3 regions of the Pantoea sp. B9002 genome follow, and region 1 is predicted to be linked to each of the others. Evidence: riboswitches for the same ligand, from Rfam matches in the RefSeq annotation. Region 1 holds a riboswitch; each other region holds the start of a gene.

What was found. A riboswitch is a leader RNA that binds a small molecule or an ion and turns the genes downstream of it on or off. The one in region 1 is predicted to bind thiamine pyrophosphate.
Region 2: it holds a riboswitch for thiamine pyrophosphate, as region 1 does, so the genes downstream of both, HX773_RS18460 (long-chain fatty acid--CoA ligase) here and thiM (hydroxyethylthiazole kinase) in region 1, are expected to answer to the same signal.
Region 3: it holds a riboswitch for thiamine pyrophosphate, as region 1 does, so the genes downstream of both, thiB (thiamine ABC transporter substrate binding subunit) here and thiM (hydroxyethylthiazole kinase) in region 1, are expected to answer to the same signal.

Annotation. Positions count from the first base shown of each region.
Region 1 is NZ_JACAPA010000033.1:102,447-109,947, forward strand. Features, by position in the region: gene HX773_RS16330 (beta-N-acetylhexosaminidase) at 1-216, opposite strand, end outside; gene HX773_RS16335 (OprD family outer membrane porin) at 268-1,665, opposite strand; TPP riboswitch at 1,933-2,028, shown strand; gene thiM (hydroxyethylthiazole kinase) at 2,062-2,847, shown strand; gene thiD (bifunctional hydroxymethylpyrimidine kinase/phosphomethylpyrimidine kinase) at 2,844-3,644, shown strand; gene fbaB (class I fructose-bisphosphate aldolase) at 3,792-4,844, shown strand; gene HX773_RS16355 (GntR family transcriptional regulator) at 5,036-5,722, opposite strand; gene HX773_RS16360 (mannitol dehydrogenase family protein) at 5,821-7,281, opposite strand; gene HX773_RS16365 (MFS transporter) at 7,326-7,501, opposite strand, start outside.
Region 2 is NZ_JACAPA010000037.1:64,905-72,405, forward strand. Features, by position in the region: gene HX773_RS18455 (acyl-CoA reductase) at 1-1,359, opposite strand, end outside; gene HX773_RS18460 (long-chain fatty acid--CoA ligase) at 1,356-2,438, opposite strand; TPP riboswitch at 2,537-2,664, opposite strand; gene HX773_RS18465 (DksA/TraR family C4-type zinc finger protein) at 2,786-3,052, shown strand; gene HX773_RS18470 (YgdI/YgdR family lipoprotein) at 3,135-3,368, shown strand; gene HX773_RS18475 (YgdI/YgdR family lipoprotein) at 3,396-3,626, shown strand; gene HX773_RS18480 (sugar phosphate isomerase/epimerase) at 3,712-4,551, opposite strand; gene HX773_RS18485 (amidohydrolase) at 4,535-5,491, opposite strand; gene HX773_RS18490 (MFS transporter) at 5,473-6,762, opposite strand; gene HX773_RS18495 (4-hydroxythreonine-4-phosphate dehydrogenase PdxA) at 6,822-7,501, opposite strand, start outside.
Region 3 is NZ_JACAPA010000008.1:126,097-133,597, forward strand. Features, by position in the region: gene HX773_RS05340 (MFS transporter) at 1-132, opposite strand, end outside; gene sgrR (HTH-type transcriptional regulator SgrR) at 389-2,050, shown strand; TPP riboswitch at 2,086-2,181, shown strand; gene thiB (thiamine ABC transporter substrate binding subunit) at 2,228-3,214, shown strand; gene thiP (thiamine/thiamine pyrophosphate ABC transporter permease ThiP) at 3,214-4,800, shown strand; gene thiQ (thiamine ABC transporter ATP-binding protein ThiQ) at 4,784-5,485, shown strand; gene HX773_RS05365 (DedA family protein) at 5,482-6,246, opposite strand; gene polB (DNA polymerase II) at 6,411-7,501, shown strand, end outside.

The DNA.
Region 1 (7,501 bases):
GGTCAGCGTGATGGTGGCGGTATTGCAGGATGCCCAATCGGCACCGAGTTTCGCGCAGTTCACGCCGTGATCCGCCGCCTGGTTGTCAGTGACCTGATACTGCACGCCGAACTGGCTGATTTGGTCGACAACCTGCTGATTACTGCGCGGGGATGAACTGCAGGCGGCAAGGCCCATCACGCTCAGCGCCAGTAAACTGATTTTTAACTTTTTCATGCTGTTATCCTTCTCCACGGAGGTAAGTCTCTGGCTCCTGCCAGATCGGGGTCAAAACAGGGTGAATGGCGCGACGACCATAAATTTGATGTCTTTCTCGTCCTGGAAGATGTTGCCGTAACCACCGCTATAGCTGGGAAGATCGCTGTGATTGTCGTAGCGGGTGTAGTGCAGTTTGAATTGGGTGTCTTTGGCGCGGCCTTGCTGGATGGTGTAAACCATGTCGAGGCTCCACGCGGACTCTTTCAGGCGCTGGTTTTGGTCATAGAGGGGATTGGTGGAAGGCTTCGCGTCCCAACCGTAGGCGTATGATGTACCGACCTGCCAGCCCGGTAATTGCCAGTGTCCCAGATCGACCATCACACCAGCGAAGAGCGCTTTCTCACCGTTGGCGTTCCAGTCCGAGCGGGAATCCCACCACACATCCATGCGGCCATTCGAGCTGGCGTAAGACGGCGTCATACGTTGCAGGAAGAAGCCCTGATTACCTTCGGCTTTTACCCATGTGCCTTCGAGGCGGAAATCAAACGCGCCGAGCGTGTAGCCGAACGTCAGCGCCTGCAGCCACGCGAGGCCATCGTAAACATCGTTGACCTGGCCAACGCCGCTGTTGTCACGATCCTTCGCGCCGTAAAACTGATAGCTAGTGCGCAGCGGTGCATCGGCCAGCGGCAGCTGATAAGAGGCTTTGGCAAAATACTGATCCATGTAATTCGCCGCCTGACCGTATGCGCCTTCCAGCACCAGCGAGTTTTTGAAATCATATTTGGCACCAAAGGATTGCAGCCACGGAATCTCCGTTACGCCATCGGCTTTGCGGAAGTTGTACATGTCGCGATACCACGGCGCTTTGTATTCGTCTGTCCACATCCAGGAGACGGAAAGGGCGCCGGCGTCGCTAAAATCAAAGGTGGTGCCGGCTTCAACGCCGCGATAGGTGCCGGGCAGGAAGCTCCAGTGCGGTGCCAGCAGCGTCTGTCCGGTGGGTTGCAGATAGCCTGCGCGCAGCCAGTTTTCCTGCCATTTTGCCTTGATTGCCGCTTTATAAAGACTTAAGCCGCTCTTATCTCCGCTCCAGTCCTCATCCCAGCGCGTACGGGCATTGCTGAAACCAATTTCATTCGGTGCCGCCGGGCCGCCGTTGCTTAGCTCCAGCGCGCCAAATGCCGCCAGATCGAGGCCTATCACATCACCGGCATAACCGGATGAGAAGTCGAGATTGGCGTTAGCAGAGGCGTGATGCAGATTGGCATCGTACTGACCGTACGAGCCTTTTTGCGGATCCATCTCTTTGCGATCGCGCTGGCGTTGCCAGTAAAACAGATTGCCAGAGAGTGTGGAGTCTTCGACAAAACCCGCGGCGTGGGCGGAGGGAACCGGCACAAAAGCACCGGCAAACAGGGCAGAGATAATTGCCGCAGAGAGCGGCGCGCGTGGAATCCGACGCATAGCAAATCCTCCGTGATGCTTCCATAAACAATTAATAAATCCGTATTGTTTCGTCATGAAACAAGTTGCCGGGGATGCTATTTTTCGCGACGCGAATTATCAATGGGATTTATTACAAAGTATGACATGGCACGCAAAAATAGGGGTTTTTTAAGGAATTTAATCAATCAGTTAGAGGAGCCTGTAATGTGTAACTTTGCGATCCGGTTCCAGAGAAAGGGGCGACTGCTTGCTTTCATCTGGCTTGTTGCCTATGCTCGCCAACGTAGTTTTGACTCGGGGTGCCCCTCTAATACAGGGCTGAGATACACCCGCTGACCTGATCTGGATAATGCCAGCGTAGGGAAGTCAGATGCCTGACCGCATTCGCCTTCTTGATCGCCGGTTGGGAGCCTTATGAAACAGCCTGACCTTCTTTCCCCCGCGCAACTCGCGCACTCTCTGCAACTGCTGCGTCAGCAAGCGCCGCTGGTGCACTGCATGACCAATGACGTGGTGCAAACCTTTACCGCCAACGTGCTGCTGGCACTGCAAGCTTCGCCCGCGATGGTAATCGATCCCGAAGAAGCGGCGCAGTTCGCCGGTTTTGCCGATGCGTTGTTGATCAACGTTGGCACCTTAACGCGCGATCGTCGTGATGCAATGCTGGCGGCGGTGCAGGCGGCGCAAAGCGCAGGCACGCCGTGGACGCTGGATCCGGTGGCGGTCGGCGCATTATCCCTGCGCACCGCCTTCTGCCAACAGTTGCTCAGCCTGCAACCGGCGGCGATTCGCGGTAACGCCTCAGAAATTCTTGCGCTGGCGCATCAGGCCACCGGCGGACGCGGTGTTGACAGCCTGCATCAGGCCGATGCCGCGCTGAGTGCCGCCCAGCAGCTGGCGCGTGATTGCCAAACCATTGTGGCGGTGACCGGTGAAGTGGATTACGTCACCGATGGCGCGCAGACATTCGCCATCCCCGGCGGCAGCCCGCTGATGACGCGCGTGGTCGGCACCGGCTGCGCACTGTCGGCGGTGGTTGCCGCATGCACCAGCTTGCCGGGCGATCGCCTGCAGCATGTCGCTGCGGCCTGCCGCGTGATGTCGCTAGCGGGTGAGCAGACAGCTCGCCAGGTCGCCGGGCCGGGCAGCTTTGCCGCCGCCTTCCTCGATACGCTGTGGACGCTGGAGGTAGAGGCATGAAACGCATCAACGCATTGACTATTGCCGGCACCGATCCGAGCGGCGGCGCCGGTATTCAGGCCGACCTCAAAGCTTTCTCCGCGCTGGGCGCTTATGGCACCAGCGTGATCACCGCGCTGGTGGCGCAGAACACCTGCGGCGTGCAGTCGGTGTATCGCATCGAACCTGATTTTGTTGGCGCACAGCTCGATTCGGTGCTGGATGATGTGCGCATCGATGCCGCGAAGATTGGCATGCTGTCCGAAACCGCGATTGTCGAAGTGGTCGCCGAGCGGCTGAAACGGGCCAGCCTGCCGTTTGTGGTGCTGGATACGGTGATGATTGCCAAAAGCGGCGATGCGCTGCTGTCGCCGGATGCGGTGGCCAGCGTGCGCGAATTGCTGCTGCCGCAGGTATCGCTGATCACGCCAAATCTGCCGGAAGCCGCCGCACTGCTGGGACGCGCGATGGCGCAAGATGAGAAAATCATGTTGCAGCAGGGCGATGCGCTGCTCGATCTCGGCTGCGAAGCGGTGCTGATGAAAGGCGGACATCTTAGCGATGCTGAAAGCCCGGATTGGCTGATTACCCGCGACGGACGTCAGCGCTTTACCGCGCCACGCGTCAATACGCGCCACACGCACGGCACCGGATGCTCGCTTTCTGCGGCGCTGGCGGCGTTGCGTCCGCGTCATGATGACTGGGCGGCAACGGTGGCTGAAGCCAAAGCCTGGCTGCAACAGGCGCTGCTGCACGCCGATTCGCTGGAGGTCGGTAAAGGCATTGGGCCGGTGCACCATTTCCATCAATGGTGGTAGGGCGTAACGCCAGATTGCCGCTTTTTCACTGCGCATCCGTCTGAAAAATGGAGTCAGCAATTTGCCAGCCTGGCGCATTCCGGTCCAGGCTGTTGGGGGCGAATCGGCAACGGCCGGTTCCAATCCAGCCATTTATCAGGAGCGAACATGACGGACATCGTACAGTTATTGGGCAAAGAGGCGGACAGCCTTCTTCAACATCGCTGCATGACCATTCCAGCGGATAGCCTCTATTTACCAGGCGCGGATTATGTTGATCGCGTGATGATCGACAACAATCGTTCTCCCACCGTACTGCGTAACATGCAAACGCTGTACAACACCGGACGTTTAGCGGGCACCGGCTATTTATCGATTTTGCCAGTCGATCAGGGCGTTGAGCACTCGGCGGGCGCATCCTTTGCGGCCAATCCGGCTTATTTCGATCCGAAAAACATCGTTGAGCTGGCGATTGAAGCCGGCTGTAACTGCGTCGCCTCCACCTACGGCGTGCTGGCTTCGGTTTCACGTCGCTACGCGCACCGCATTCCGTTTATGGTGAAGCTGAATCACAACGAAACCTTGAGTTATCCGACGCAATACGATCAGACGCTGTACGCCAGCGTGGAACAGGCTTTCAATCTGGGCGCGGTGGCGGTTGGCGCCACCATCTACTTCGGTTCTGAGCAATCACGTCGCCAGATCGAAGAGATCTCCGCGGCCTTTGAGCGTGCGCACGAGCTGGGCATGGTGACGGTGCTGTGGGCTTATCTGCGTAATGATGCGTTTAAGAAAGAGGGCGTCGATTATCACGCCAGTGCCGATTTAACCGGCCAGGCCAACCATCTGGCGGCAACCATTGGTGCGGATATCGTGAAGCAGAAGATGGCGGAGAATAACGGCGGCTATAACGCGGTGAAGTTTGGTCATACCGATGAGCGCGTTTACAGCAAGCTGACTACCGAGAACCCGATTGATTTGGTGCGTTACCAGTTGGCGAACTGCTATATGGGGCGCGCGGGTTTGATCAATTCCGGCGGCGCTTCTGCAGGTGAAACGGATATTGCGGAGTCGGTGCGTACGGCGGTGATCAACAAACGTGCCGGCGGCATGGGATTGATTCTGGGGCGCAAGGCGTTCAAGAAGACGTTGAAAGAGGGCGTGCAGCTGATTAATGCGGTGCAGGATGTGTATCTGTCGAAGGATGTGACGATTGCTTGATTGAGTGGGTTTGTGCTGGCTGCCCCCCTCCTCGGTCCTCCTCCATAAGTGCTCGCTGTCCCCCATCCCGGCCTTCCCCCGCAAGCGGGGGAAGGAGATGCTGCCACATGCTGCTTCAACACTTACATATTGCAGCATCTTCCTCCCCCATTAATGGGGGAGGACCGAGGAGGGGGACAGCGAGCACTAAATTACGGCGCCTCAAACCACTCACTATTACGCTCGGCGATCGGCGTTATGGTCAAAATCATCTCCTGCAGATGACGGCGCATCGCGCTTTCAGCCGCGTCAACATCATGCGCTTTCAACGCGTTATAGATATCTTCATGCTGCTGAATCAAACGTTCCGGCGGTGACACTTCGCTCAAGGTCAGAAAGCGTACGCGGTCCATGGTGGCTTTGATGTTTTCCACTGTTTCCCACGCCAGCAGGCAATTAATCCCTTCAGCAATCAAACGGTGAAACTCATCATCCAGCCCCAGAAAAGCCTGGCTGTCATGACGTTCAGCGGCGAGACGCTGCAGCTGCAGGTTATGCTCCAGTGCCATCAATCCCGTCACACCAATCTCCTGCGCGGCGCGGCGTACCACGGCGATTTCTACCGCTTCACGGATAAAGCGACCGTCGGCCACGCGCTGGGCGGAGATTTTGCGTACGAAGGTGCCGCGCTGCGGTAGCACCTGCACCAGTCCGGCTTCCGCCAGCTTGATAAAGGCTTCACGTACCGGCTGACGTGACACGTTAAAACGCGCCGACACTTCCTTCTCCGACAGCAGCGAGCCCGGATGAATAACGCAGGTCACAATATCTTTGCGCAGATAACGATAGATCTGCTGATTTACCGGTTCGCTGGTGGTTATGGTATAGGAAGTCGACATGCAGCAATATCCGTATTACGGCCGGCATCCGCCAGCCCGTTAAGAAAGGTTCAGTCTAATCAGCACGCTGCGTCTGCGCTACACATTTGTGCAGGCGCTTAGCCTTGTGTGACGAGGCTTTGAACCGTGGCGCGCGCGCCCTGTTGAGCCAGTTGCTGATAGAGTTCAGTCACGCGTGAGACAAAGGCTGGCTGCTGCTGCAAGTCATCGCCAAACACGGCGTTTAGGCCGAGCAACGCCTTAACGCGTGGCGCACCGTCCTCACTGTTGGCCACAATGTCCGCCAGCTGATCTTTCAGCGGATCGCGAATCTCAATGGCCTGACCTTGCTCATCCACGCCGCTGACGTAGCGCATCCAGCCCGCCACGCCCAGCAACACGAAATCGCACGAGGTGCCATTGCGCAGATGCCAGCGCGCGCTATCCAGCAGGCGCTGCGGCAGCTTTTGCGTGCCATCGGTGGCGATTTGATAAGTACGATGCTTAATCGCGCGATTCTCGTAACGCGCAATCAGGGAATCGGCGTAGGCTTCGAGATCGACGCCCTGCGTGCGCAGCGTCGGTGCCTGATCCTGCAACATCAACGCGCGCGCCGCCGCACGATAGCTGGCATCGGCCATGCAATCGCTGATGTGCTCATAACCGGCGAGAAAACCGAGATAGGCGAGGAACGAGTGGCTGCCGTTGAGCATGCGCAGCTTCATCTCTTCGAACGGCAGCACATCGCTGACCAGCTCCGCACCCGCGTTTTCCCACGCCGGACGTCCGTTAACGAAGTTGTCTTCGATGACCCACTGGAAAAACGGTTCGGCTTCAACCGCCACCGGATCGCGGCTACCTAAACGTGCCGCCAGCGAGTCGAACGCCGCATCGGTCATGGCCGGGACGATGCGATCGACCATGGTCGAAGGGAAGGTGATGTGCGTCTGGATATAATCCGCCAGCGCGGGGCTGTGGCGCTCGGCCAACTGGGTAATCACGTTACGCGTGACATGACCGTTCTCTGGCATATTGTCGCAGGACATCACGCTAAACGGCGGCAGATTGCGTTCGCGGCGGCGGATAATGGCCGCCAGAATTAAGCCGGGCAGTGAACGTGGCTCAGTCGGATGAGCGAGGTCGTGCACAATATCGGGATGATCGGGATTGAGCTTGCCGCTCGACGGCATGTAGCAATAACCTTTCTCGGTCACGGTCATCGAGACAATCGCCACATCTGGCTGGCTCATCGCCTCAATCACTGCCTCAATGCCGTCGCCTTTGCCATGCAGCGCTTGCGTCACCACGCCAATCACGCGCGTGTGTAAACTCTCATCGGCCATTTCGGTCAGCGTGTAGAGCAGATCCTGCTGACGCAGCGCCTGAATCAGCGTGCCGCTGTTGAGATTCACTTCGCAATAACCCCAGTCGCTGCCCTGAGCGGCCAGCTTATCGGTCGCCAGCGCCTGATGTGCACGATGGAAGGCGCCAAAGCCGATGTGCACCATGCGGGTTTTGAGTTGGCTGCGATCGTAAGCGGGACGTTGGACATCAGCGGGGAGGCGTTCAAGCTCTAACATAGTCATTCCTTTTAGCAAATGGGGCGCTCAGCGCCCCATGAGATTTACACTGAAACCGGTTTATTGGTGGCTTTAGGTTCACGAATCACCAGCAGCACCAGCAGCGCGCCGACGCCGGCTACCGCACCCGCGAGGATAAAGGCGCTGTCAAACTTACCGGAGTGCTGCACGATGAAGCCAGTAACCACCGGGCCGATCACGCCGGACAGGCTACCAATCA
Region 2 (7,501 bases), on a different contig from region 1:
CCCCTCGTGATGCCAACCCGCTTCCGGCGAGGTCATGTTGCCGAACGCCGCGATGCGGGTCACACCCACTTGCCCGAGCAGAACCGAAATGCCGAACAACGCCTGCGGCGCGGCCGCCACGCCTGCGGTTTGCAAAAAATGCCGCTGTTGCGCCACCAAATTGACCACTTCCTCCAGCGCATCCACGCACACCACTTTCAACGTACGGCCCAGTGCCGCCGGCGATAAAGGCTCCGCATGATCAACGCTCACCACCGCCCAATCGTCTGTCGCCTCGCCGTAAAGCGTGCGATCGCCGCCCAGCGCGCGAATCTCCTCGCCATTACGCCACGCCGCAATGCTGTTGATCTCATCACTCGCCAGCGCACGGCGCGGATGTTTGTGCGCCAGCGCGGCGAGTTCATGGGCGATATAGCTGGCGAACTCATCCGGCGACACCTTGCCGCCGCGCTCGACAAACAGCATTTGCGGCGAGTAACAACCGGCCTGGTCGTAACGCATCACGTCATACGCCACGCGACGCGCCATCTCCGCGCCCTGACGTGCATTCAGCGCCGAACGCGCCACCATTCCGAAGCTAATTTTGTGGCCGTGCGGCAGAAAGCGCGTGGTAACCGGCAAACGCTGTTGGATCGCCGCCAGCGTTGAATTTCCGCCATAAGCCACCAGCGCATCGGGCTGACGCAGCCACGTTAGTTCGGTTTGCGCATCGCCGCCTTTCCACCACACCACCGCGATACATTCGCCGAGTTTTGGATCGATTTCCGCCAGCAACTGCGCGAACCAGCTTGCCATCAGCGGCTCATTGCCCGGCAATTTGCCGATGGTGCCCGCCTTGACCAGCAGACCGCAGATCAAACTCCACAGCGGCAAGCCCGGCACGTTGCCCGCCCAGATATGCATCAACAGTTGCGGGCCAAACGCGCGCGCAAAGCCGCCTTTGGGGCGCGGCTGGAAATCGTCGAGCATCTGCGGATCGGCGAAATCCTCCGCCAGAAAACGCTTCAGCTGCGGCTGACGAAAGGTTTTCAGATAGCCGGTGAGGCCAAGCCGCACCATTTCGGCATCGTAACCGGTGACGATGGGCAGCAGCTTTTCGGCTTTGATACGCAGTGGATGACGACGATCGAGCAGTCGCGCCACCGCTTCATCAATGATGGCGATGATCTGCGCGACACTCAGCTGATGAAGATAAGCGCGGGCGTTGGTGCGGATGCGCGCTGCGAGCGCCTTTATCTGCGCGTCATCAAGTTGCGGAACGCAAACCTCGAGGCGCTCGCCACGATGACTGAAACTCAGCGTATGCCACTGCACTTCATCAGCGGAAAGGCCCGGCAGGTGTCCGGCAACTTCCTTCACAGCGCCGCCTGCGCGCTGGCGAGAAACGCTTCCATGGTCAGCGAACAGCCTTTGGCATCAGCGCCGGTCGCACGTCCTAGCAGATGGAATCCGCCGGGCACCATCACGCCCGCATCTTCCGTTAACAAAGCCGAAACCGAGTTGAAATGCGCCAGATCGTGATGCACCAGCACGCCAACCTCTCCGTCCGGCACATCATCACCGGTGAGCGGATTGACCACGCGCGTGCGGATCCAGTGCGGCCCGGATTTCACCGGCGGGCAGCGCTCATTGCCCGCGTCGTAAAACTGCGTGCTGATTTCCGTCATACCGTACATGTTGATGCAGTGGGAACGCGGAATGCCGAAGGCGTGAGAGAGCGATGCGTAGAATTCCTCTGCGCCAATCTCGCGCGACTGGCCTTTGAAACCGCCGGTATCAAGAATGCGGCTGCCGGCAGGCAGCGCGAAACGGCGTTGCTGGCGCTGCATTTCATCCAGCAGATGCACGTAGCTGTAGCTGGCGCCCAGCAGCGCGTAGGGTTCGCCACCCGCTTCGGCCTGCTCCAGCGCACTGAACAGACGACTGGTTTCGAGGCCATGTTCGCCCACCATTACTTCACTGTCTGGCGTGCCACACTCCTTCATTGCCAGGTCAAGGTAAGTCGCCAGCGAGGAGTTCGGCATCGCCACGGTATCCGGGAACAAAATGCCCATGCGGATGCGTTCGCGGCCCGCCATAAAGCGACGGCGGAAGTTGAGCAGCATCGATTTTTTCCACACCTCCAGCGTCGGATGGTAGCTGCGCCCTTTTACCGTGCCGGTGGTGCCGCTGGTCATAAAGATCTCGGCAATTTGGTCGGTGGGACGGCAGCTGAGCGTCAGATCTTTGAAGGCATTAATCGGGATGGCGGGAATGTTGCGCCAGCTTTTCACCGTCAGCGGCGTACGTCCGCGCTGGATGGCGAAGCGGCGATAAGGTGGATTGTGTGCGAACTGATAAGCGAAGATTTCGAGGGCCAACTGATTGAAGTCGTCGTCTGAGCTATCTTCACGCTGCAGGAATGTCAGCAGAGCCTGGATGATGTGTGTTTCGTTCATGTGTCGCCACCTTTGCGATTGCGCAGAGACTCTCAGGCACGCCTGAAGAGCGCGAACTGTCCGCTACAAAGCACAAAGAGGGAATCAAGGCGCAATATCGCCCTGCGGTTCCGCATCCCTACGCCGGTATTAGCCGGATCAGGTTCGGAGGGTCACTACGTTGCCAACGCATACACGCCAGCCGGTAGAATCTCAGCCCCTTAACAGAGCACCCCTTGGAACAAGCCGCAGTCTAGGATGGCGCGCGATGATGTGTCAACCTTGTTAAATACGCGTGAAATTCTGCCCTGCCCGACATAAATCACAGCGTGTCTTATACTTTCACCATCAGTTTTTGGAGGTGAAGTATGGCTGGCGGTTGGTCAGAAGACGGGGCGGTGCACAAACAAATTGATGCCACGGTAGATGACGCGGTGGCCCGCGCCCGCGAAAATCTCGGTCATGGTGAAAGTGCGGAGTTTTGCGACGAGTGCGGCGAACCGATCCCGGAAGCACGTCGCGCGGCATTGGCTGGCGTGCGTTATTGCGTGAATTGCCAGAGCAAGATCGATAAAAAACAGGCGGCGATCAGCGCTTATAACCGCCGCGGAAGTAAGGATAGTCAGTTGAGATAACCCCGATTCCTGGCTGTTTTAGGAAAATGTTCTAAGCTATTTAGGTAGTTAAAACTTATTCCACTGAAAGGAACTCATCACGATGAAAAAAACAGTACTGACAACGGCATTTCTTGGCACTTTTATGGCAATGACTTTGACCGCTTGCTCTTCAAATCAGGCGATTAAGACCACCGACGGACGCACTATCGTGACGTCTGGTAAGCCGCAAATCGACAGTGACACGGGCCTTGTTTCTTACAAGGATGCGCAAACCGGTAAAACTGAGCAGATCAATCGCGACAAGATTACCAACATGAGCGAACTGGATAATTAATATCCTTTTAACAGCCTGGAGAGACTAATGAAAAAATCAATTTTGCTTTCTATTACTGCGCTTATTGCCCTGTCCGCACTGACCGGCTGTACGCGTACCTCGTACGCGATCCACACCAATGATGGACGTACCATCGTCACCGATGGCAAACCACAGGATGCCGAAACCGGCCTGCTGGGTTACGTCGATGCCAATGGTGTTAAGCAGCAAATGAATAAGAGTGACGTGAAAGAGATCTCTGAAATTCCTAAGAAATAATCTTCCCCACTTAAGCCGCCCGCTGTAGTGGATTTTCTCAACAGCGGTGCGGACTTAATGTTCTGAAATGCCTGATTCCCCCCGTCTAATGCTGCAATCCATCGATATACCTTTTACTCTCCCTCAGCACTTCAACAATCCGTTCCAGTTCTACTGGCGTATCACTGCGTACCGGCATGCTGTCAGCCAGTCGATGCATACGCAGCGGGATTTCCAGCGTACAGGGAATATCGTGCACAGCCAGTGACTTGATGAGCGGCTGATACTCTAATATGCCCTGCCCGATGGGCGGAAAGTGAAACTCTATGCCCTGCTTATATACATCTTTGATGTGACAATGCCGCATCTGCGGCAACAACTGCAGCATTTGCTTTATCGCATCAGCGTCGGATCTCAACGACACCATGTTGCCGGCATCGCCATTAAACGCTACAGCCGCGCTTCCCACCTCCCGCAACAGCTGTTCACCTTCGGCTGCCAGCGCAAACGCATCATAATTGTGGTCACCGCCATTTTCGATCAGTAAACAACAACCGGCCTGCTCAAGATGTGGCGCGATCTGGCGTAGATGACCCACCAACGCCGCATAATCCTCACGCTTTGCCGTGCAAGCGTTGAGCAACTTGACGCCAATCGCCTGAGCAAAACCGATGCGTGTTAGCATGTACTCGACCGCTTCGGGTCGAGCGAGGTTAAAGGTGCAACCGAGCGCCAGCGTTTTCAGTTGATGCTTGTCCAGCAGTGCACGGATGCGTTGCGCATTGGCCGGGCTAAACAGGCTGTCATCCAGATCACCCACATAGCCCTGGTTGTAGGCCAGCTCCACATAGTCGTAGCCCAACTCGCGAATAATAGCGAAAGCGAGATCCATATCGTGCCCGTCGAAAATAGAGGTGTTAACACCGAGCTTAAGCGGATTGGACATAGCGAACGTTCTCCTTATGCTGTTTTGGGGTGGTTTGCAGTGCCGGGCGGTAATAACGCAGCGCGTTGTCATAGAACAAGCGGTATTGCATGTCGTAAGGCAGATGCTCAACCATCTTTTTGAAACCGGTATATAAGTTGTCAAAGCTGACGCACAGCCCATCGACCGGGAAATTGCTGGCGAACATGCAGCGACGAGTGCCGAACATCGCCAGAGTATTGCGTACAATCCCCTGATTACGTGCCACGCTCCACGGATAATCTGGCTCACCTAAGCCAGAAATTTTCACCGCGACATTTTCATATTCAGCCAGCGATCCCATCGCCTGTCGCCATGCTGCAAGGCCTTCTTCACTGCGGTCAGCTGGTAAGCCGGTGTGATTGAGAATTATTGTGGTATGAGGAAAGTCTCGCGCTAATCGGCACGCTTCATCCAGATGCCACCACGGCGTTTGTAGATCGAAATGCAACGCATATTTCTCCAGTACGGCATAGCCGCAGAGCCAGTGATCGTCACTCATCAGGCTGCGCTGACCATCGTGCGCCTCTTGCCAACTCGTAGCGCCTCCCGGCTTATGGCGTACACTGCGCACCAGCGGATAGGCGGCTTGCCACGCGAGCACATCCGCAATGTCCTCGCGATCCAGCCAGGCCTGTGCAATCACGCCGTTGGGATAACCAAACCGTTTGGCAATCTGATGGATGTAGCGCGTTTCATTCAGAGGCGTTGCCGGATCCCATTCAGCCTCCATATAAATGGTGGCTTCAACACGATGAGTCGCGGCATCACGCAGGTAATCGGGTGGTAAATAATCGCGTTTAATCGCGTCATAATCACCGTACCGAAACGGTATTTTAGCCTCAGGCTTTAGCCAGGGATGCGGATTCCGCTGCGGTTGCCAGAAGTGCTGATGCGGATCAATTATCGGACCGTGATACATGTTGTTACCTCCGCGCGTTGCTGGATACCAATCAACGCGGTGCCAAGCACATACACTGCTGAGCACCCAGCAAAAAATAGCGGGATACTGTCATAGTGAACACCCAGTTGCAGCATAATGCCGACCAGCAGAGGAACCACAATTCCCCCCACGCTACCCGCCATATTCATGGCTCCGCCCGCGAGTCCCATTTTCTCCTTTGTGGTCAGTAGCGCAGGCAAACTCCAGTACAGACTGCCCCACATCAGGAAAAAAGCTGCAATACACAACACCGCGACAGCGGCAATGGGACTGCGAAGATACGGTAATGAGAGAAATGCAACTAACGCCACCGTGCCAGAAATTGCCAGTAAACCTTTCAATGCACGTCCGTGTTTCATGCCACGCTTCACCAGTGCATCAAGCAGGAAACCGCCCGAGAGAGAGCCCACCGCGCCGCACAGGAAAATAATAAAGGTGGCATTACCAATCGCGATGAGATCAAAGCCACGCGCATGGGCCAGATAACTGGGTCCCCAGGTAAGCAAACCAAAAAACATCATTGCCCATGCGGCGCGCCCGGTGAGCATCGCCATCAGCATAGGTTTGGCAATACCAAAGCCGCGCGTCACGGGTCCGGCCGCCACTTCCGCTGGTTGTGCACCTGCCGCAATTAATGCCCGTTCAGCCGTATTGACCTCAGGATGCTGTGCAGGATCGTCGCGTAGCCAACGCCATGCGACCCACGACATCAGCAACGTGGCAACGCCGGTGATAGCAAACACCAATCGCCAGGATCCCAGCATCACAATCAAATGCGCAATGATGAGTCCACCTAGCGCTGCGCCAATAGGGCCGCCACAATCCATCAGCACCGCGCCCCGTCCACGTTCGTTAGCTGAAAGCCACATCGCATTGAGTTTGCCGCCCGCAGGAAAAAGCGGCGCTTCAGCCGCGCCCAGCATCACACGCGACAGCAGCAGTGAAATACCGCCCGTTGCTAGCGCCGCCAACGTCTGAAAAATGCCCCAGAAAAAGGTCGAAAATGTGATCATACGACGTGGTCCGTAGCGATCAATTAGCCAACCGCCAGGAAGCTGTAAAAGCGCATAGGCCCAGAAAAAACAGCTCAGTATCACGCCCTGCAGCGTAGGTGAGAGATTAAATTCGGCTGCAATAGTCGGCATCGCGATGGAAAGCGAAACGCGGTCAATCAGATTGATTACCACCAGCGCAAAAATGATGAAAAAAAGCGTCCAGCGAACACGCGTTGGACGATTATCAGTGTGCATAGGACCTCCCCGGTAAAGAAGGATGCACCCCGGCAACATCCCGGGATGCCTAAACCCTGTTAAGCGGCGCTGGCTGCCATACGAACCAGCAAGCGGAAGGCGTTTTCAAACGCCGATGGCGTTGCAAGGTTTTGCCCATATAAATTGTATGCGGTGCCGTGGTTGGCGGTCGCGATCGGGATCGGCAGTCCGCCCTGTACGGTAATGCCACGTTCGAAGCCCAGCATTTTTAACGCGGTGGCGAACTGATCGTGGTACATCGAAACCACGGCATCCAGTTGCTGTGTCTCTACTGCTTTGTAGGTGGTATCGGCTGGATAAGGGCCATAGACATCAATGCCTTGTTCTTTGGCCTTGGCCATCGCCGGTTTAATGAGGGTCTGTTCCTCATCACCAAACAGACCATTCTCACCCCCGTGTGGATTCAGGGCCTGCACGGCAATTTTCGGCTTAGCAATCCCCGCCTGACGCAGCGTGCGATCCATCAGCGCAATGGTATCCACTATGCCTTCAACGCTGAGGTTCTTGACGATATCGCGGAAGGGAATATGCGACGTGGCACGCCCGGCCCAGAGGTTATCAACCACATTAACCTCACAGCAAAAGCTGTCCCACTTCAGCAGTTCGGCGAACCAGTGCAACTCGTCCCGGTGCTGTAAACCGCCCATGTGCATCGCTTGCTTATTCAGCGGCGCAAAACAGACACCTTGGGTGATGCCCTGCTGTGTCAATGCGACCG
Region 3 (7,501 bases), on a different contig from region 1:
CACTTCGCGCGTCAGAAACAGGCTCAGCGTCGGCGCCTGCAGCGCACCGGCCACGCCGGTCATAAACGACACCGCCATAAACGAGAGGTAGACCGGATTGATGCGACGTTGACGCGTTAACAGCGATTTCATGCAGAAATCCCTTTGCGAATAAAAAATAGGTAGAGAAATGAGGGTAGAAGATTCTACAGCAAAACGAAAAAAGCCAGCAGATAAAGCACTGCTGGCGGTGAAAATGCACCCTACTCAGAAAGAGGTTCCACGTCGGCGGAACCGCTGGCAGAGCGCCATTCATTGCTGAATGCCTCCCGCTCTTCCATTGCCGGGCAGTATGCCTCTAATATGAGGCAGGAAAAACTGAGCGATTCTGACAAGGAGTTCCCCTTTTATGTCCTCTTCACGTCTGCAGCAGCAATTCATCCGCTTATGGCAAAGCTGTCAGGGGCAGGATCAGGAAACCACGCTCAGCGAGCTGGCCGATCTGCTGCACTGCTCGCGTCGCCATATGCGTAACCTGCTCAACGCCATGCAGAGCGAAGGCTGGCTGATTTGGCAGGCAGAAGCGGGACGCGGTAAGCGCTCGATGCTGAGTTTCTGCTATACCGGGCTGGCGCTCCAGCAGCAGCGCGCCGAGGATCTGCTGGAACAAGATCGCATCGAACAGTTGGTGCAGCTGGTTGGCGATAAAAATCAGGTGCGCCAGATGATCGCGGCGCATTTAGGCCGCAGCTTCCGCCAGGGTAAACACATCCTGCGCGTGCTCTATTATCGCCCGCTGCCCAATCTGCTGCCCGGTTCGCCGCTGCGCCGCTCGGAAACCCATCTGGCGCGACAAATTTTCAACGGCCTGATGCGCATAAATGAGGAAAAGGGGGAAATCGAACCCGATATCGCCCATCACTGGCAGCAAACCTCGCCGCTGCAGTGGCGTTTCTTCCTGCGCCCGGCGATTCGTTTTCATCATGGTCGTGAACTGGAAATGGCGGATGTGATTGCTTCGCTGGAGCGCGTGCGCAGCCAGCCGCTGTTTTCCCACATCAGTAAACTGGATTCGCCCGCGCCCTGGACGCTGGATATTCATCTGAGCCAGCCGGACGATTGGTTGCCGTGGCTGCTGGCCAGCGTCAGCGCGATGATCCTGCCGCGTGAATGGCCAACGCTGCGCCAGTTTGCCCGCCAGCCGCTTGGTACCGGCCCGTATAGCGTGGTGCGCAATCAGCAAACGCAGCTGAAAATCGCCGCCTTCGATGATTACTTTGGCTATCGCGCGCTGATTGACGATGTGTCGATTTGGGTGCTGCCGGAGATCAGCGACGAGCTGGTGTATGCCGGAGTCAAGTTGCAGGGCGAAACCGCCGATGAAAAATCGGAAGAGAGTCGTCTGGAAGAAGGCTGCTACTTCCTGCTTTACGATCAGCGCTCTGCATTGGGCCGCGATGCGCATTTTCGCCGCTGGGTAAGCTATCTGTTTAATCCCATCGCCTTACTGAATCATGCTGGCGTCGGCTATCAGCGTTACTGGTTCCCGGCTTATGGCTTGCTGCCGCGCTGGCACCATCGCCGCGATCTCACCTCCGCCGACAAACCGGCAGGCTTAACCCAGCTGACGCTGAGCTGGTACAGCCATCACGTTGAGCATGAAGGTATCGCCAACGCGCTGCGACCGCTGCTGGCGCAGCAAGGTGTTGAGCTAATTACTCGCGTCGTGAGCTACGAAGAGTGGTTCGAGGGCGAAGGTGAAAGTGATATCTGGCTCGGCAGCGTCAACTTTACCCTGCCGCTGGAGTACGCGCTGTTCGCGCAACTGTTCGAGTTGCCGTTGATGCATCACTGCATCCCGATTGACTGGCAAGCCGATGCCGCGCGCTGGCGGCAGAAAGCGTTACCGCTGGCGGAATGGAGTAAACAGCTGATCGACCGCGACTATCTGCATCCGCTGTTCCATCACTGGCTGCTGCTGGAAGGACAACGCAGTATGCGCGGCGTGCGACTGAATACGCTCGGCTGGTTTGATTTCAAATCAGCCTGGTTTGCACCACCGGAGCTGTGATCCTTTCGCGCTGTCATATAAATGTCTAGAATGAGCCGTTCTCAACGGGGTGCCTTGATATCAGGGCTGAGAGAAACCCGTCGAACCTGATCCGGCTAATACCGGCGTAGGGATTTGAGATGCCTCACTCCTCAGATCCTTTGCGACTCAACATCTCTTCTCCTCAAGGAGCGCAAAGTGTTAAACAAAGTTCTGCCTGTGTTGCTGCTGGTTGCGGCCCCGGCTTTCGCTGCCAAACCGGTTCTGACCGTTTACACCTACGATTCGTTCTCTGCCGATTGGGGCCCAGGCCCGGCGGTCAAAAAAGCCTTTGAAGCGCAGTGCGACTGCGAACTGAAGTATGTGGCGCTGGAAGATGGCGTATCGCTGCTCAATCGCGTGCGCATGGAAGGCAAAAACAGCAAAGCCGATGTGGTGCTCGGGCTGGATAACAATCTGGTGCAGGCGGCGGAGAAAACCGGCCTGTTTGCCAAAAGCAGCGTCGATACCAGCGGCTTAAAACTGCCGGATGGCTGGAACAATCAAACCTTTATCCCGTTCGATTATGGCTACTTCGCCTTCGTCTACGATAAAAACAAGCTGAAGAACCCGCCGAAAAGCCTGAAAGAGCTGGTTGAAAGCCCGGAAAAATGGCGCGTGATTTATGAAGATCCGCGCACCAGCACGCCGGGCCTTGGCCTGCTGCTGTGGATGCAAAAAGTCTATGGCGATAACGCGCCTGACGCGTGGCAGAAGCTGGCGCAAAAAACCGTTACCGTCACCAAAGGCTGGAGCGAAGCTTACGGCTTGTTCCTGAAGGGCGAAGGCGATCTGGTGTTGAGCTACACCACATCTCCGGCTTATCACATTATCGAAGAGAAGAAAGAGAACTATGCCGCGGCCGAATTCAGCGAAGGCCACTATTTACAGGTGGAAGTCGCCGCGCAACTCGCCAGCAGCAAGCAGCCCAAGCTGGCGCAGCAGTTCATGCAGTTTATGGTTTCTCCGGCCTTCCAGCAGACCATTCCCACCGGCAACTGGATGTATCCGGTGATCAAAAGCGATCTGCCAGCCGGTTATCAAACGCTGCAGGTGCCCGCGAAGGCGTTGCAATTCACGCCAGCCGAAGTTGCCGACCATCGCGCCGCGTGGATCAGCGCATGGCAAAGCGCCGTTAGCCGTTAATGCCCGGCTGGTTGATTCCCGGTAGCGCCATCGCGCTGTTGCTGTGCGCGGTGGCGCTGCTGGCGTTTGGCGCATTGGTGATGGTCGCTCCGGCCACCGACTGGCGCGCGCTACTCGACGACAGCTATCTGCATCATGTGCTGCTGTTCTCGTTTGAGCAGGCGCTGCTGTCGGCGCTGCTGTCGGTGTTGCCCGCGATCCTGCTGGCGCGCGCGCTCTATCGCCGCCGTTTTCCGGGACGCAATCTGCTGCTGCGCCTGTGCGCCATGACGCTGGTGCTGCCGGTGCTGGTGGCGGTGTTTGGCTTGCTCAGCGTGTACGGTCGCAGCGGCTGGCTGGCGCAACTGTGCGCAGCCATTGGCTTTGACTACCACTTTTCGCCGTATGGCCTGCAGGGCATTCTGCTGGCGCACGTCTTCTTTAACCTGCCGCTGGCGACGCGCCTGCTGTTACAGGCGCTGGAGAGCATTCCCGGCGAGCAGCGGCAAGTTGCCGCCCAGCTCGGCCTGCGCGGCTGGAATCTGTTTCGTTTGCTGGAGTGGCCGTGGCTGCGCCGTCAGATTCTGCCGACGGCGGCGCTGATCTTTATGCTCTGTTTCGCCAGCTTCGCCACAGTGCTGGCGCTGGGCGGTGGGCCGCAGGCGACCACGCTGGAACTGGCGATCTACCAGGCGCTGAATTTCGATTACGATCCCGGCCGCGCGGCGCTGCTGGCGCTGTTACAGCTCGGCTGCTGTTTGCTGCTGGTGCTGCTGAGCCAGCGCTTTAGCAAAGCCATTCCCACCGGCAGCCAGAGCATTCGCGGCTGGCGCGATCCGCAGGATTCATGGCAGGCGCGCATCAGCGATACGTTGCTGATTGGCCTGGCGCTGCTGCTGCTGTTACCGCCATTGGCGGCGGTTATCGTCGATGGTTTGCGCGGCGGCGTCGCCGGTGCGCTACAACAAGCGGCGCTGTGGCAAGCCACCTTTACCTCGCTGCGTATCGCCGTGGGAGCCGGCGTGCTCTGCGTGGTGCTGACCATGATGCTGTTGTGGAGCAGCCGCGAACTGCGGCAGCGCCACAACATAGTCGCCGCGCAGGCGATGGAGATGAGCGGCATGCTGATTCTGGCGATGCCGGGCATTGTGCTGGCGAGCGGTTTCTTTCTGCTGTTCAACGCCAGCGTCGGTCTGCCGCAGCGCGCCGATGGTTTGGTGATCTTTACTAACGCCCTGATCGCCATTCCTTATGCGATGAAAGTGTTGGAGAATCCGATGCGCGATATCAGCGCTCGTTACAGCCAGCTTTGCACTTCACTCGGCATCTCCGGTTTCAACCGCTTGCGGCTGATTGAGCTGCGCGCGCTGAAACGCCCGATTGCTCAGGCGCTGGCGTTTGCCTGCGTGCTGTCGATTGGCGATTTCGGCGTGGTCGCGCTGTTTGGCAGCGCCGATTTTCGCACGCTGCCCTTCTATCTGTTCCAGCAGATTGGCGCCTATCGCGGTGCGGACGGTGCCGTCACCGCACTGCTGCTGCTGCTGCTCTGCTTGCTACTCTTTACTCTGATGGAAAAATTACCGGGTCGCCATGCTGACACTGAATAACCTCACTTACCTTTATCAGCATCTGCCGATGCGCTTCAGTTTTGCAGCGCAGGCGGGTGAACGTCTGGCGATCCTCGGTCCGAGCGGCGCGGGGAAAAGTACCTTGCTGAGTCTGATTGGCGGCTTTTTGCCGATCAATCAAGGCGAGTTGGTGATGAATGGCGTTGATCATACCCACAGCGTGCCGTCGGCGCGGCCGGTTTCCATGCTGTTTCAGGAGAACAATCTTTTTCCGCATCTCACAGTGCAGCAAAACATGGCGTTGGGTTTACATCCGGGCCTGAAGCTGACGCGCGAACAGCAGCAGCAAGTGGTGGATATCGCCGAGCAAACCGGCCTGCAGGCGATGCTAACGCGTTTGCCTGGTCAGCTTTCCGGTGGCCAGCGTCAGCGCGTGGCACTGGCGCGTTGCCTGCTGCGCAATCAGCCGATTTTGCTGCTGGATGAACCCTTCTCAGCGCTGGATCCGGCACTGCGCAACGAGATGCTGCAACTGGTACGTTCGGTATGCGAAAGCCGCAACATCACCTTATTGATGGTGTCGCACAGCCTGGAAGATGCTCAGCAGATTGCGCCGCGCAGTTTGGTGATCGTCGACGGGCGCATCTATTGGGATGGCAGTACAGAGAGTTTGGTGCGCGGTGAAAGTGCTGCGGCCGCCATCCTTGGCGTGACAGCGCGTTAAGCGAAGAAGACTTTCCACAGCAGATGGCGGAAGATCGGCATCATCGGATGGAACTGGATCGCGATAAACGCGCCCAGGCCAATCGCCGCCATCAGCGGTGCCAGCCAGCGCAGACGCGCAGTCGGCAGATATTTCGATGCCCAATCGACGGTTTTCCCGCTGCGCCACCAGCGCCACAGCAACCAGCCACCGATCCACACCAGCAGCGCCACCAGCAACAGCAGCCATTTAAAGCTGCCGCCTTGCGCTGCCTGCGGCACGTCAATCGCCACGCCCGCCAAAATGCCCGGCATCAAATAGGCCGGCGGCCACAGAACGCAGCCGATGATATTCGGTGGCAGGAACTTACGCACCGGCAGCTCCAGCATACCCGCCGCCAGCGGAATCAGCGGACGCGTTGGGCCAACAAAGCGCCCCACCAGAATGGTGAACATGCTGTGTTGATGCAGCGCATGCTCGGTTTTATCCAGCAAGCCTTGATACTTTTTCAGATATTTCCAGCGATGCAGCGGTCCCTGAAACTTCCAGCCGATGCCGTAAGAGACCCAATCGCCGATTAAACAGCCAACGAATCCGGCCGCCCACGCAGGGTAAAGACCGATTTGTCCGCTTCCGACCAGCGCCCCAAGGCTGGCCATTAATACCGTGCCCGGCAACAGCAATCCCACGAATGCCAGCGACTCAAGGAAGGTCACCAGCGCAACGGCGATCAGCGCGTACTCCAGCGATTGCGAAAACAGGTGTTGAATCCAGGCTTCCATAAATATCCTCTGCGGAATATAGAGGCTGGATTGTCCAGAGCATGCAGGTAGCCGTCAAGGCAAGAATTGTAGAACGATGTTGACAAAGTGGTGACAATTTCGCCTGCAGGACACTGTATAAACATCCATGTTATACTTCGATTAATTCATTCTCCGGAGTTAACGTGACCGATCCGCGCGCAGGTTTTCTGCTTACCCGACATTGGCGAGATACGCCGACCGGCAGCGAAGTGGTGCTGTGGCTGGCTACCGACAGCGGCCCGCAGCGGCTGGTGCTGCCTGCCCAGGAATCCGTGGCGTTTGTGCCCGAAGAGTTTCGCGCGCCAACCGAAGCGCTCATCCGCGATGAACGCCACACGCGCCTGCAAACGCTGGAGCTGAAGGATTTTCGCCGCCGCCCGGTGTTTGGCCTCTATTGCCGCAGCAATCGCCAGCTGCAAAACCTGGAAAAGCGCCTGCGTGAAAACGGCATTCCGGTCTATGAAGCGGATATTCGTCCACCCGAACGCTATTTGATGGAGCGCTTTATTACCGCACCGGTGTGGTTTAGCGGTGAAACGCGTGGTGACAGCGTAGTTAACGCGCGCCTGAAGCCGCATCCTGATTACCGTCCGCAGCTGAAATGGGTATCGCTGGATATCGAAACCACCCAGCACGGCGAGCTCTACTGCATCGGTCTGGAAGGCTGTGGCCAGCGCCAGGTGTACATGCTCGGTCCGCCCAACGGCGATGCCAGCACGCTCGATTTTGAGCTGATCTATGTAGACAGCCGCCCGCAGTTGCTCGAGCAGCTCAACGCGTGGTTTGAGCGGCATGAACCGGATGTGATTATCGGCTGGAACGTGGTGCAGTTCGATCTGCGCGTACTGCAGAAACACGCCGACCGCTACGGCATTCCGCTGCGTTTGGGGCGTCAGAAGCAGGCGCTGGAGTGGCGCGAGCACGGCTTCAAACCTGGCGTGTTCTTCGCGCAGGCGACGGGCCGCTTGATTATCGATGGCATCGACGCGCTCAAATCCGCCTTCTGGGATTTCCCCTCTTTCAGCCTTGAAGCGGTCTCGCGCCAGCTGCTGGGCGAAGGCAAAGCCATCGACAATCCGTGGGATCGCATGGAGGAGATCAACTGGCGCTTTGCCAACGATAAGCCAGCGCTGGCGAAATATAATCTCAAGGATTGCGAGCTGGTGACGCGCATTTTCCAGCACACCGCCATCATGCCGTTCCTGCTGGAACGCGCCACGGTGAATGGTTTAGC